DNA from 3 places in the Priestia sp. 179-F W1.4 NHS genome. Region 1 is predicted to be linked to each of the others. Evidence: riboswitches for the same ligand, from Rfam matches in the RefSeq annotation. Region 1 holds a riboswitch; each other region holds the start of a gene.
What was found. A riboswitch is a leader RNA that binds a small molecule or an ion and turns the genes downstream of it on or off. The one in region 1 is predicted to bind cobalamin.

Region 1 (4,588 bases):
TCCTGCTTTTGTCACATCTAGTATATAGATTTTTAAAGAAAAATCGCATATACTTTATAAGAAAAAGGATGTCTATCGGCATCCTTTTTCTTTATGTAAATAGCCAAACAGTGTAGGGGGAGTTATGAAAGTGATTGTTACGACTGCTGGTCGAACAAATGAACAGATGATTGTAAAAGCCAAACAAGTAGCCGCTGATTTAAGTATACCTTTTGTAACAAGAGAGAAGAAATCTGTTGCAGATCTTCAAAATCTTGAAGCGGCAGACGTGCTGGTTGTCGGTAAAAATAGAGTAGAGTTGCACGTTCAAAATGAAGAAGAACCTATTTTTTTTCATCCAAATTCCGCTATGTTTAGAGTGAAGAGATGGCTGCGCGGAGAACGAGATCCGTTTATTGAAGCTGCTGGTTTAGAAAAAGGAATGAGCGTGCTTGACTGTACACTTGGTCTTGCATCGGATAGTATGATGGCGAGCGCAGCGGTAGGGAAAAACGGGAAAGTTGTCGGACTAGAAGGCAACCGCTATGTAGCTTATTTAGTCAAACAAGGACTTTTAAATTGGGAAAGTGACGTACAAGAGTTGAATGATGCAATGAAGCGTATAAACGTGGTTCATCAAAATTTTGAATCGTTTTTGGCGTGTTGTGAAGATAATTCTTTTGATGTTGTCTACTTTGATCCTATGTTTCAAGAACAAATTGAGGAATCGAATGGAATTAACGGTATTAAAGCAATAGCACTGTATACCACGCTGACGCCAATGGCTATACAAGAAGCAAAAAGAGTAGCCAAACAAAAGGTCGTGCTAAAAGATCATTGGAAAAGCAGTCGTTTTAAAGAGCATGGATTTACTGTGCAAAAACGAAAAACATCAAAATTTCATTACGGGACAATTTATATACAAAAATAACCAAAAAAGTAAAATTAATTACGATAATTGAAAATACTTCCAAAACCTTTTAGGAATTAAAAAGTTTTGGAAGTTTTTTTTATGAATTTCATCTAAAGTTCATAAAAGTATGATATATTTTTGAACATAAAAATACTTTTGTGTTTAAGCATCCAGCAAAAAAGGAATATCTTGTATAGGTTTCCGCTCGGTGTGACAACCTCAAACAGAAGAAGGAAGGTGCTAACTGAAAAGTCGTCAAATGCCCGTAGACAGCATAAATGAATAAGCAAATATAGGTAAAAAATTAATAAGTATGTTACAATACCTAGTGAGTTATGATAATGAATTTTACAATATGAAAAGACCATATGGGAAAAGATGAGAAAGGAAAGATACGAATGCCTAGATGGATAAAAAGAATGCTAATTGTATTTATTACAGTATTTACATTTGGGCTTGTCACTCCACCAGAATATTTATACGTTGATGATGCAAAAGCGGACAAGCAACATAAAGCAGGGTATGTAAGAGAAACAACTCCTGTCACAGCTGTTATAGAAGATATTCATTTGCCATATGAAGAACCAAAATATGAAGACGTTTCATCATTTGTTACGTATGCAATGGAATCAGCTGAAAAACAGTCAGTGGAAAAATTCGGAACAAAAATTGGTCCTGTCATTGAAGATGAATTTCGTCAAGCAGTGTTACCTAAAATTGAAGAAGTGCTGACCGACATTGGCACTGAACGTGAACAGTCAATTCAGAATCTCGAGATAAGCGAGCACCCTGCTGCTGGCTACGGTGAAAAGATTTTCCATGTATATGACCGGGAAACCGGTCAGGACTTAATACGGTTTCATGTACGGCGTGAAAATCCTCCAAAAGATGGATACTGGTTTAATTTTCACTATCATGCGGCCGCAGATAATTTTCAAAAGCATTATGATTTAGGGAAAATTTATTGGAACCGAAACATGCCGCCTAAGTGGTTCAGCTGATAATAGACACAACATTCTACAATTTCGAAATGTTAGCTTTTTTAAGCTAGCATTTTTTTACGTCTAAAACCGTTATGGTCTAAATAAGCTGAAACATTAGCACAACGATAAAAAAATCGTTTATAATGAAGTCAGACTTCTTACTATAGAATTGTAGGAAGGAACGAATAGACGCTGGAGGTAACACAATGAAACAATTTACGGAAGAAAAACAATTTCGCCAACAAATTAAGAATGAAACACTAAGCGTTGGGATTTTTACGACAACGTGGTGTCCTGATTGCAAACGTTTGGATATGTTTATTGATGAAATCGTTGACGAAAATACAGATAAAGCATGGTTTAAAATTGACAAGGATGAGTTTGAAGAACTTTCTGCTGAAAACAATGTAATGGGTATTCCTTCTCTTCTTGTATATAAAAACGGTGAAAAAATTGCGCACCTGCACAGTGCAAATGCTAAAACGCCTGAAGCGGTCCGTGAATTTTTAGAAACTCTTTAATTCCCTAAGCTGCGAGAGCATTCTCGCAGCTTTTTTTGTGAGAATGGCTATTTCCATTTTTCGATGAGTGGGGTATACTAGGACAAGTGAATAATCGTAAAGCAATAAGGTCTCAATTTAAAGATTGAGTGAAAAGGGAAGTCTGGTGAAAAACCAGCGCGGTCCCGCCACTGTAAGCGCTTTGTGCGTAAGTCAGGAGACCTGCCTTATTGTTAGCTGTGAAACCTTCGAGGAAGGGTGAAGCAGGGTAATGAACATACATATCAAGTATAGTTAACGGATTCTTTTCCTGCTTATCTTGACGTTACCTGCTTTGCTTTCAATTGAAAGTAAAGCTTTTTTATTTTGAAGCTGCTGCCGAGCAGTATACATAGTCAAAGCGGAAAAAACGGGATAGCGCTGCTTTTTGCATGATCATTTGCTTTTTCTTTAACGTGGAGGTTTCGTATTCACAATGAACAATATATAGGGGGAGTATTTAGATGAAAAAATGGCTTTCGTATTCCATTATTGCGCTGTTAGTCATCGTACTTGCTGCATGCGGTGCAGGCAGCAAAAGCAACAGTGATAAAAAAACGAAGCAAGATACAGAACAAACGTCACAAGCTGCGTTTCCAGTGAAGGTAAAAGACGCGCGTGATAAAGAAATTACGTTGAAAAAACAGCCTAAGAAAATTGTTTCATTAATGCCAAGTAATACGGAGATTGTATATGCCCTTGGCCTTGAAAAAGAGTTAGTCGGTGTCACAAGCAACGATGATTATCCTAAAAGCGTAAAGAAAAAAGCGCAGGTGGGAGATATGAACGTTAATGCAGAAAAAGTTATTGCTTTAAATCCTGATTTAGTACTGGCACACGCTTCAAGTATGGGCGTTTCAGATGAAGTATTTAAACAAATTGAAAGTGCGGGTATTCCGGTATTTGTTGTAAAAGATTCAACAACGTTTGATACGGTTTATGATTCTATTACGCAAATTGGTAAATTAACGGGTAAAACAAAAGAAGCTAATCAAACAATTAAAGACATGAAAGAAAAAGTAGCTTCAATTGAGAAAAAAGCAAAAACGATTTCAAAAGAAGATCGTAAAAAAGTATGGATAGAGGTATCGGGAGCTCCTGAGATTTATACAACAGGAAAAGGTACGTTCATGAACGAAATGCTTACTATGATCGGTGCTGATAACGTAGCGGCTAGTGAAAAGGGTTGGGTTAAGTTTTCTGAAGAGCAAGTTGTTAAGTTAAACCCTGACGTTATTATCGCAACGTATGATGCAGACAAAAATGAGATTATGAAGCGTCCCGCTTGGAGCAGCATGACTGCTGTAAAAGAGGGGAATATTGAAAAGGTTGATCAAAACAAAATCAACCGCTTAGGACCTCGTATTGTAGATGGCTTAGAGGACTTAGCAAAAGCAGTATACCCTGAGGTGTACAATAAATAAAAAGAGGGACCATATTCCAGTTCGAATTGAAAAGGGGATTGGTCCCTTTTCACATCTTAAAATTGAAGAACGGCCTGAGCTTTTAATCATGAAAACCGAGACTTCTTATAAAACATACAGCTCAGGCGTTTTAGGAACAGGCATCACGGAAACGGACACCTTTTACAATCGATTTGTTCATAAAGACTATTATTCAGATACCCCTTCTTTAGAGTATGAGCAATATTTGATGAAAGAAAATGTGCGCCATGAGCAAATCGTAGGGTTGATGACAGCGGTTTGGTTAAAAGAAAGAGCGATTTACTGTTATGAAGGCTACGGAGTAAGAGTAGCTTCCGTGATAACGGCTGGAGTAGGAAACGCAGTGGATATTACAGCTGACGAAGCTGTCCCTTTCTATTCCTCTCCCGGTACAATTAATATGTTTTTTTTCGTGGAAGGCAGGCTTACGGATGCGGCGTTTTTACAGCTTTTTATTGCCGCTACAGAAGCCAAAACAAAAACGCTGTCACAGCTGGGTGTCATAGATCCAGCTACAAAGACGATTGCTACGGGAACATCTACGGACAGTATCTCAGTTGCAGCGTCTCAGCAAGGACCATTATATGAATATGCAGGCTCTATGACCGCTTTAGGTCAAGCGGTAGCCAAGCTGGTAAAAATAAGCTTAGAGCAGGCACTTAAGGAAAAGAGGTGAAGAAATGAGTATTGCACAAGCGATGATTGCACACCTGACAGCCATGACGATTG
Region 2 (4,588 bases), on a different contig from region 1:
AAGCTCAATTCTTAACTGGGAAATTATAAAATGGTTTATTATCTAGAGAAGCCCTTATTTCTAAGGGCTTTTTCTCATTTTGTCTATAAAAATATTATTCTCTTAGTCACATCTTACTCAAAATTAAATACAGACATCTGTCAAATGAATGATACAATAAGCTTATATGCCGTTTTGAGTGAGAAAACCAAAAAAGAGTTCGGCGTACTAACTTCAGAACAACAATAATTTTACATAAAGATGTAAAGATTAAAAGGTTAAAAGAGAAATGTATAAAATCTGTAAAACAAAAGAACAGTTACGCGTTAAATATAGGAGTAAAAGGTTCTTCACGTGTTTTTTCGGATAATAAGAGAAAGTAATTTTGATCATTGAGGAGGAACTTAGAATGTTTGGATTTGATGCAGATGTATCGCCATTAGTGCGAATTAAAGTAATTGGAGTCGGCGGTGGAGGAAATAACACCGTTAACCGTATGATTGAACATGGTGTACAAGGGGTAGAATTTATCGCCGTTAATACGGATGCTCAGGCGCTTAATTTATCTAAAGCAGATGTGAAAATGCAGATTGGTGCGGCATTAACGCGAGGATTAGGTGCAGGAGCTAATCCAGAAGTAGGAAGAGAAGCTGCAGAAGAAAGCAGAGAGCAAATTCAAGAAGTACTGCAAGGCGCAGATATGGTATTCGTAACAGCTGGCATGGGGGGAGGCACTGGTACTGGAGCAGCTCCGGTTATTGCTCAAATTGCCCGTGAACTAAATGCTTTAACAATTGGAGTAGTTACTCGCCCTTTCAAGTTTGAAGGAAATAAACGTACCAAGCAAGCAGTAGGCGGTATTACTGCGATGAATGAATCGGTAGATACCCTTATTGTCATTCCAAACGACCGCTTGCTTGAAATCGTTGATAAAAAGACACCTATGCTTGAAGCATTCCGTGAAGCAGATAATGTTCTTCGCCAAGGTATTCAAGGTATTTCAGATTTAATCGCTGTTCCGGGGCTGATTAACCTTGACTTTGCTGATGTAAAAACAATTATGTCTAATCAAGGATTTGCGCTTATGGGTATCGGACGAGCTTCGGGATCAGATCGAGCAATTGAAGCAGCGAAAAAAGCGATTTCTAGTCCGCTGCTAGATGCATCGATTGATGGAGCAAGAGGCGTGCTGCTGAACATTACGAGCGGTAGCAGCTTGAGTCTTTACGAAGTACAGGAAGCAGCAGATATTGTCACGTCCGCTTCTGATCAGGACTTAAATATGATTTTTGGATCTGTGATTAATGAAGATTTAAAGGACGAAATGATGGTAACCGTTATTGCCACTGGATTTGATGATGAAGATATTTCACCATCAGCTTCCACTTCTAGAGTTTCAAGAGCACGCTACTAAATTAAATAACCAGCTTTTATGGTGGCAATTGTTTTTCAATTGCCTTAAAAGGGAATCCGGTGAAAATCCGGAGCGGTCCCGCCACTGTAACAAGGAGCCTTATGTCAAAAAGCCACTGTCTATTTAGAGACGGGAAGGCGGCATAAGGCAATGACTTGAAGCCAGGAGACCTGCCATAAATCGCAGCACACAATAACCTACGAGGATAGGGAGGTGTTTTGGCAGAATCAAAAATACGATAAACAAGGGATACGTTTATCTGAATTTGTTGTGAAGGCAAGCACTTCTTTTTAGAAGTGCTTTTTTTGTGTATTAAAATAGAAGGTGGAAAAATGAATGATAAATAATAAAAAACTTGTATCTATGATATTTCTCGTGTTACTTTGCCTCACTGCTTGCGCTCCTAATGAAGAGAGCGTAAGTATAAAAGAAAGAAAGAAAACGGATAAAAGTGTGACGTTTTTATTTAATTTTACATCTGCAACGCTTGATCCTCATACGGACGATAATTATACAGCAGTTCGTGGGGGAGTAGGGGAGACGCTTGTTAAAATCAACGAAGATTTAAAAATAAAGCCTTGGCTTGCTGAAAAGTGGGAAACGAAAGATAACGGCCTTACATGGACATTTATGATAAGAAAGAACATCACGTTTCAAAATGGAAAAGCGCTGGATGCAAATGCCGTTAAGTCTTCTCTTCAAAGAACGATAGATCAAAGTTATGCGATGAAAAACGCTTTGAATATTAAAGAAATGAAAGCGAACAGTCATGCGCTGACAATTACATTAAAAGAACCAATGCCTAAATTTCCTTCTGAATTAGTGCATCCAAATACAGCTATTATAGATGTTGATGCTTCTAATATAGCTAAGAAGCCCATTGGTACGGGTCCATTTCGCGTCTTGTCTTTTGATCAAGGAAATCAAGTAAAATTAGAAAGATATGAAAATTATTGGGGTGGAAAAGTGAAATTGAAAAGTGCGATCTTTGGATTTAACGAAGATGCTAATGCGCGAGTTGCTGCTCTTCAATCTGGAACAGCCGATATTATTTATCGCCCGCCTTTAGAAAGCTTGGGCACTTTACAAACAGATCCGTCTTTTAAAGTAAGTGGAGTACCCAGTGTGCGTACACATTTATTACTTTATAATCAAACCAATGACGCATTAAAAGACGAAAATGTAAGAAAAGCTATCGATACCTTATTGAACCGAAAAGAAATTGTTAGCAGCATCATGAACAATCAAGCGGCAGCGGCTCGAGGTCCATTTTTACCCCAATTTCCTTTTGCTGATAGTACTGCTAATGAGCAAAGAGGTATGACATCTGCTAAAAAATATTTAGAGAAAGCAGGCTATCAAATCAAAAATGACAAAGCAATCAAAAATGGAAAGCCACTATCGCTCTCTCTTGTCACATACAGTTCTTTGCCAGAACTGCCTTTAATTGCTCAGCTTATACAGTCTAATGCCAAAGAGTTAGGAATTACTATTAAGATTCACCTAGTTGAAGATAGCGATGAATATGTAATGGCAAAAGATGATTGGGATTTAGCATTGTACAGCCTTATCACAGCACCTAGAGGAGATGCCAGCTATTATTTAAGTACGAACTATTTGCCCGGCGGTGGTTTAAATGCCAGCCGGATTAATGATGATACGCTAACAAAAATGATAGAACAGTTAAATTCAACAGTAGATGACGCAAAACGAGATCAGTTAGCCAAACAAGCAACCGCTTTGATTAATAGAAAAATGCTGACGTCATCGATTGTACATCCAAACACTGTTGTTGCTTATAATCAAAAAGTGAAAAACTGGACAACAAATCCAAGCGAGTATTATATGCTGACTCAGCATTTAGACGTAACGCCGTAGTTAACATTGCAGCATAAGCAGAGAAAAGAAAAAGTATACAATGATCGTTAAAAGGATGTGACAGTAAACGTGCAAGAAGTACAAATGTATCAAATTAAACAAGTAAAAGAAAAGGATGCTGAAGTGATTCAGTTTGTCATGAATATGCGGAATGAGCTATTTCCTATGCTGGAAAAAAATCAGCTTCCTGTGGATTTGCTTCATTTTAATGAACATTACGTTCAAGCGAAAGACGCTGCTTTTTTTGCAGCTGTTACGGAAAATCAACAAGTAATTGGAACCATTGGTTTATACGCTTACGATGGACGGTTTCATGCATTAAAAGAGCGATATGAACATAGAACTGCAGCTGAGGTTGTAAAATGCTATGTCGATCCAGCGTACCGGCGTCTAGGCATTGGACAGCAGCTGTTAAAAGCAGTTGAACAATTTGCCCAAAGTCATTTTTATGACACGCTGTATCTGCATACTCATCCTTTTTTACCTGGCGCTATTCCTTTTTGGGCTTCACAAGGCTTTATCAAAAGGCTAGCTGAACAGGATGAACCATGGAATACGCTGCACATGGACAGAAAAATACAACGAGTCGTAACGTAACGAGATCATACAGTAATTACCATGGAATCTGCATATGGGCTCATGCTATAATGAACGTAACTTACATTTATAGCCTGTAGGGCAAGTCCTTACAGAAAAAAACCACGTTTCCAATTGGCTGAAACGTGGTTCTTTTCTGTAAAAAACAAGTAACAAAGTATTTTTAAAAATATATATGAAATCGCTTTCAAAATAATGAAATATATTATATAATTACTAGTGTTGTGTTGTACTTTGTTAGTGTTAAATCAATATCCTACATGTGTGAGCCGATTGCCTTATGGTAGTCGGCTTCCTTTTTTTATAGTAGAAGTCTAAAGAGAAACAGCATTCGTTAAAATGGCTGTAATTGTCATGACAATAGTTGTCCCAAAGGCCCACTTGAAAAGAAAGAAAAGTAGCAATCATTCCAAACCCTAACAAAGAAAGCATCATCCATCACCGCTTAAAAAATTAGAAAATTCTATTAATTTATATTATACCATTAGAATTAATGTTAAAGTTTGGTATTTTTAAATAAGGTAACTTCAACCTAAACCTAAAAACTAAAAAAGCCGCCTTGTAGGCGACTGGTTTAAGCTAGGTCAGCTGTTATGGACTGCTTTTGAAGGTGATCAGACAGCAGGCTGTAGGCGATAATCTTCTTTTTGTATTGTTTCACGACGTCGACATGATCATGATAGCTGTATACGCATAGTCGAACATCGTTTTTCCCTTTTT
Region 3 (4,588 bases), on a different contig from region 1:
GGTAACGGCTGTACGTCAGTATGTTGCGTTTTGGCTTCCTGGTCTAACTAAACATGGTTCTGAATCGCCTACTACAATCGGCTGGTTATTTCAGTTCGCGTTATTAACGCTATTTTTTATCATTAACTACGTAAGTGTAAAAGCATTTGCTAAGTCAAATGTTATTATATCTGTGTTCAAATATGCGGTTCCTCTTACAATTATCGTCGTGTTAGCTTATCACTTTAAATCAGCTAACTTTACAACTGGCGATTTTACTCCGTTTGGTTTTAATGGTATTCAAGCAGCCATTTCAACAGGTGGCGTTATGTTTGCTTACCTAGGACTTCACCCTATTGTTTCTGTAGCCAGTGAAGTTAAAAACCCGCAGCGTAATATTCCAATCGCGCTCATTATCTGTATTGTACTTTCAGCGATTATTTACACAGCACTGCAAGTATTGTTCATTGGTAACATTCCGGCTGATATGCTATCAGGAGGATGGGGAACAATTCAAGAGCAATTCTCTTTACCATTTAAAGATATTGCACTTATTTTAGGCCTTGGCTGGTTAGTAACGCTTGTTATTTTTGATGCTATTTTATCACCAGGCGGTAACGGGAACATCTTCATGAATACAACTTCTCGTTTAGTTTATGCTTGGTCTCGTAATGGAACACTATTTAAACGTTTCTCAAAAGTAGATAAGAAAACAGGAATTCCACGTGCGTCACTATGGCTATCGTTTGGAATGTCCGTATTCTGGACACTGCCATTTCCTTCTTGGGAAGCGCTAGTAAACGTATGTTCAGTAGCACTTATTCTGTCTTATGCGATTGCGCCAATTTCAGCTGCTGCATTCAGAGTAAATGCAAAAGACCTTAAAAAGCCTTTCAAATTAAAAGGCATGAGCGTTATTGCTCCTGTGTCATTTATCTTCTGTTCATACATCGTATATTGGTCAGGATGGACGACAATTTCTTGGCTTCTAGGATCACAGCTTCTAATGGTTGTTATCTACGTAGCATTTAAGAAATACGTACCAACTGACGTTGTAAAATTTGCACAGCAGCTTAAATCTGCTTGGTGGCTAGTTGCTTATTATATTATTATGCTTGTTATCTCTTACCTAGGCTCATTTGGTGGAGGACAAGATGTGCTAAGCAACCCGCTTGACTTAATTTTAATTGCTCTTGTTTCAATCGGTATTTTCTACTGGGCGAAATACACGGGTTTACCAAAAGCAGTTATCGATACGGATGATTAATAAAAAACACGGCATGAATTCATGCCGTGTTTTTCGTTTGTATAGGGGTGTACTCTATTTATTTATCAAACAGCCACGTTTTTAAGATAGCAGCATACTCACGAAAGTAGGCTTGAAGTTTAATTGAATTTGGTGTCTTTGCACCTAAAGGATAAACGTCAAAACCTTGACGCTTGGCAATAATAGAGGCGCGAAATAAATGAAAATCACTGCTAACAAGCACGACTTTTTTGTGTTGAATATCAACTTTCTTTTTAGTGAAAGTGAAATTCTCAAAAGTAGAAGTTGACTGATCCTCTTTTATCATTCGATTCTTTTTAATTCCTTCTTTTCGTAGAAAACGATAGGCTGCTTCTGCTTCAGAAATTTCTTCATCGGATCCTTTTCCACCCGTTACGATAACTTTTGTTTGTTTATGAGTCTTTAAATAAGATAAAGCCGTTTTTGCTCGTTCTTTTAAACTAGGGGACATTTGATCTCCGTCTACTTTCGAACCTAAAATGAGCACATAATCTGCTTTTTGCGGAACAGGCTGCTGAGCGGTTTGATACATACAAAAAGACATGATTGCTATGTAAAGAACAAGCAAACTAATAAAGATATAAATGATTTTTTTCTTCAACTACGAGCACCTTCCTAGCTATTTCATAAGATGTTTGGAAAATAATCGTTATTATAGCATACGAGACCCAAATAAGTATAAACACAGTAATATATAATAATAGAAGAAAATCGTTATTGTGAATGGTTATAAAATTCGTTACAATAAAGAATAAATGATTTTAAAAGTGCCTCTAAGGAGGATAATAGGGAAATCGGTGTAAATCCGGTGCAGCCCCCGCTACTGTAAATGTGGATGAACCTGCAAAGACCCACTAGTCAAACTAGGAAGGATGCAGAAGTAAAATGAAGCATAAGCCAGGAGACCTGCTTTTAAAAACCCCTTATTTTTCGGTGGGAGAAATAAGTCAAGACAATGTGTTAATGAGCGCATGACCAAACCTTGACTTTTACAGTTAAGGTTTTTTTATGTGATAGGGAGTGGAAAAAGTGAAAAAAGGAAAACCTCTTATGATTCAAGGAACGCACTCAGACGCTGGAAAAAGCATGATTGCTACAGCGTTTTGCCGTATTTTTAAAGAAGACGGCTATCAAACTGCACCGTTTAAATCGCAAAATATGGCGCTTAATTCATACATTACAATGGATGGAAAAGAAATTGGAAGAGCGCAAGGAATTCAAGCTGAAGCGGCTGGAGTAGAAGCAACAACCAATATGAATCCTATTTTAATTAAACCAACTCGTGATCATGAATCTCAAATTGTCGTTCATGGAAAGCCGCTTCGTAATATGTTTGCTTTTCAGTATCGGCAAGAATTTTTTAATGAAGGTTTGAACGTTATCACGGAGTCTTATAAAGAGCTTGCCAATCATTATGATCGAATTGTGATTGAAGGTGCTGGAAGTCCTGCTGAAGTGAATTTGAACGATCGGGAACTGGTAAATATGCGCGTAGCAAAGATAGCCCAAGCCCCTGTTGTATTAGTAGGAGACATTGATAAAGGAGGGGTTTTTGCGAGTCTGGTGGGTACTCTTCAATTGCTTCCAGATGAACATAAACCTAGAGTAATTGGAGTGTTAATCAATAAATTCCGAGGAGACTTAGAGCTTTTAAAACCGGGGTTGAAGTGGTTTGAAGAATACACGGGAGTTCCGGTACTAGGAGTGATTCCTTATATGCACGACGTGGAAATTGACGCTGAAGATTCGCTATCACTCAGAAATTACTCAACGCTTGTAAATCCGTTAAAAGAAATCGATATTGCGGTTATCTCGTATCCTCGCATCTCAAATTTTACAGACATTGATCCTCTAAGCTTAGAAGAAGACTGTCATGTGAGACTTGTAACCAAGCCATCACAACTAAGTACGCCTGATTTAATTGTTTTACCAGGAAGCAAAAATACGATTGAAGATGCGCAGTTTTTACAAGAAAGCGGCCTGGCTCTAGCCATTAATCAAGTCTTGAACGCAACGAACGCTCACGTTATTGGCATCTGCGGAGGATATCAAATGTTAGGCGAGACAATTACGGACCCCGATGCAGTAGAGTCCCGGATTGAATCTATTAAAGGGCTGGGTTTGCTTCCAGTGGAAACCGTTATGACAACCAGCAAAAAAACAGAAAGAGTTTCTGGATATGTTCAGTTAGAGAGTGAGAAGGTTTCAATTGAAGGCTATGAAATTCATATGGGAAAGACGGTTTCTAAAAGCATGACGGAAGCCTTTGCGGTGGTAGATGATCAAAAAGAAGGAACGGTTAAAGACAACATCATTGGTACGTATGTTCATGATGTGTTTCATAACGATGCTTTGCGCAGAGCTTTGCTTAATCAAATTCGTAAACATAAAAAATTGCCGCCTATTACGGATACATTCAACAGTCGCCTGCAAAAAGAGGAGTCTTTTTCAAAAGCAGCAGCATATGTGAGAGAAGCTATAGATATGGAAAAGCTGTATCATTTAATAGACAACTATAAAAGCCCGGAGCAAGCACAAAAAGTGTAGCTTGTAGAGGTTTTCGCTTGTTTTTTCACCGAGAACTTTAGTACGCTATTCTACGTTGCCTAGTTCAACAGTCTAGCACTCGTAACAAATAAAAGATGATTGTTTCCAATACTATGTAGGATGGAAACATGGTTTATGGACAGGAAAATGAATGGTTAATGTAATGTAAAACATCACGCCTCGTTTCCTAGAGGAGCTGAAAGTATTGATTTTTAAACGTATTTTTTTAAACAAAGCATCTATTTTATACATAGTCAGTTTATTTATTGTATGTACTTCGGTGATTATGGGAGTATTTATTGGTACAGTTTCGTTAACCGTAGGAGATACAATCAAAATTATTATTGGCCACCTTACCGGACTATCCTTATATCACGGTCCGGAAAACATGGATTTAATCATTTGGCAAATTCGTTTTCCAAGAGTACTGGTGGCATTTTTAGTAGGAGCTTCGCTTTCAATAGCAGGGGCTGCCTTTCAAGGGCTATTAAGAAACTCTCTTGCGGATCCTTACACGATCGGAGTTTCCTCAGGTGCAACCCTTGGCTCTGTCATGGCAATTTATTTTCACTGGAGTATTTTTGGTTTGTCTATCTTCACGCTGCCTGTAGTCGGCATCGTATCTGGTTTTATTACTCTTCTTTTAGTTTTTGGTATTACGAAACTCGCAAGCGGCAATTTGGCCAATGAAACCATCATCTTAGCGGGGATTATTTTATCATCCTTTATGAGCGCGCTTATTTCATTAATTGTAGCTCTTTCTCCTGAAGAAGA

Region 2: it holds a riboswitch for cobalamin, as region 1 does, so the genes downstream of both, nikA (nickel ABC transporter substrate-binding protein) here and ACH0CI_RS16085 (ABC transporter substrate-binding protein) in region 1, are expected to answer to the same signal.
Region 3: it holds a riboswitch for cobalamin, as region 1 does, so the genes downstream of both, ACH0CI_RS09495 (cobyric acid synthase) here and ACH0CI_RS16085 (ABC transporter substrate-binding protein) in region 1, are expected to answer to the same signal.

Annotation. Positions count from the first base shown of each region.
Region 1 covers NZ_JBIQFF010000003.1:173,997-178,584, forward strand. Annotated here, with positions in the region: gene ACH0CI_RS16070 (class I SAM-dependent methyltransferase) at 125-910, shown strand; gene ACH0CI_RS16075 (YpjP family protein) at 1,291-1,893, shown strand; gene ACH0CI_RS16080 (thioredoxin family protein) at 2,082-2,396, shown strand; cobalamin riboswitch at 2,487-2,619, shown strand; gene ACH0CI_RS16085 (ABC transporter substrate-binding protein) at 2,879-3,838, shown strand; gene ACH0CI_RS16090 (adenosylcobinamide amidohydrolase) at 3,927-4,535, shown strand; gene cbiB (adenosylcobinamide-phosphate synthase CbiB) at 4,540-4,588, shown strand, end outside.
Region 2 covers NZ_JBIQFF010000008.1:99,029-103,616, reverse strand. Annotated here, with positions in the region: gene ACH0CI_RS24225 (tautomerase family protein) at 1-29, shown strand, start outside; gene ftsZ (cell division protein FtsZ) at 389-1,393, shown strand; cobalamin riboswitch at 1,396-1,586, shown strand; gene nikA (nickel ABC transporter substrate-binding protein) at 1,730-3,271, shown strand; gene ACH0CI_RS24210 (GNAT family N-acetyltransferase) at 3,341-3,868, shown strand; gene ACH0CI_RS24205 (YfmQ family protein) at 4,443-4,588, opposite strand, start outside.
Region 3 covers NZ_JBIQFF010000001.1:1,740,977-1,745,564, forward strand. Annotated here, with positions in the region: gene ACH0CI_RS09485 (APC family permease) at 1-1,246, shown strand, start outside; gene ACH0CI_RS09490 (YdcF family protein) at 1,305-1,868, opposite strand; cobalamin riboswitch at 2,016-2,195, shown strand; gene ACH0CI_RS09495 (cobyric acid synthase) at 2,288-3,814, shown strand; gene ACH0CI_RS09500 (FecCD family ABC transporter permease) at 4,020-4,588, shown strand, end outside.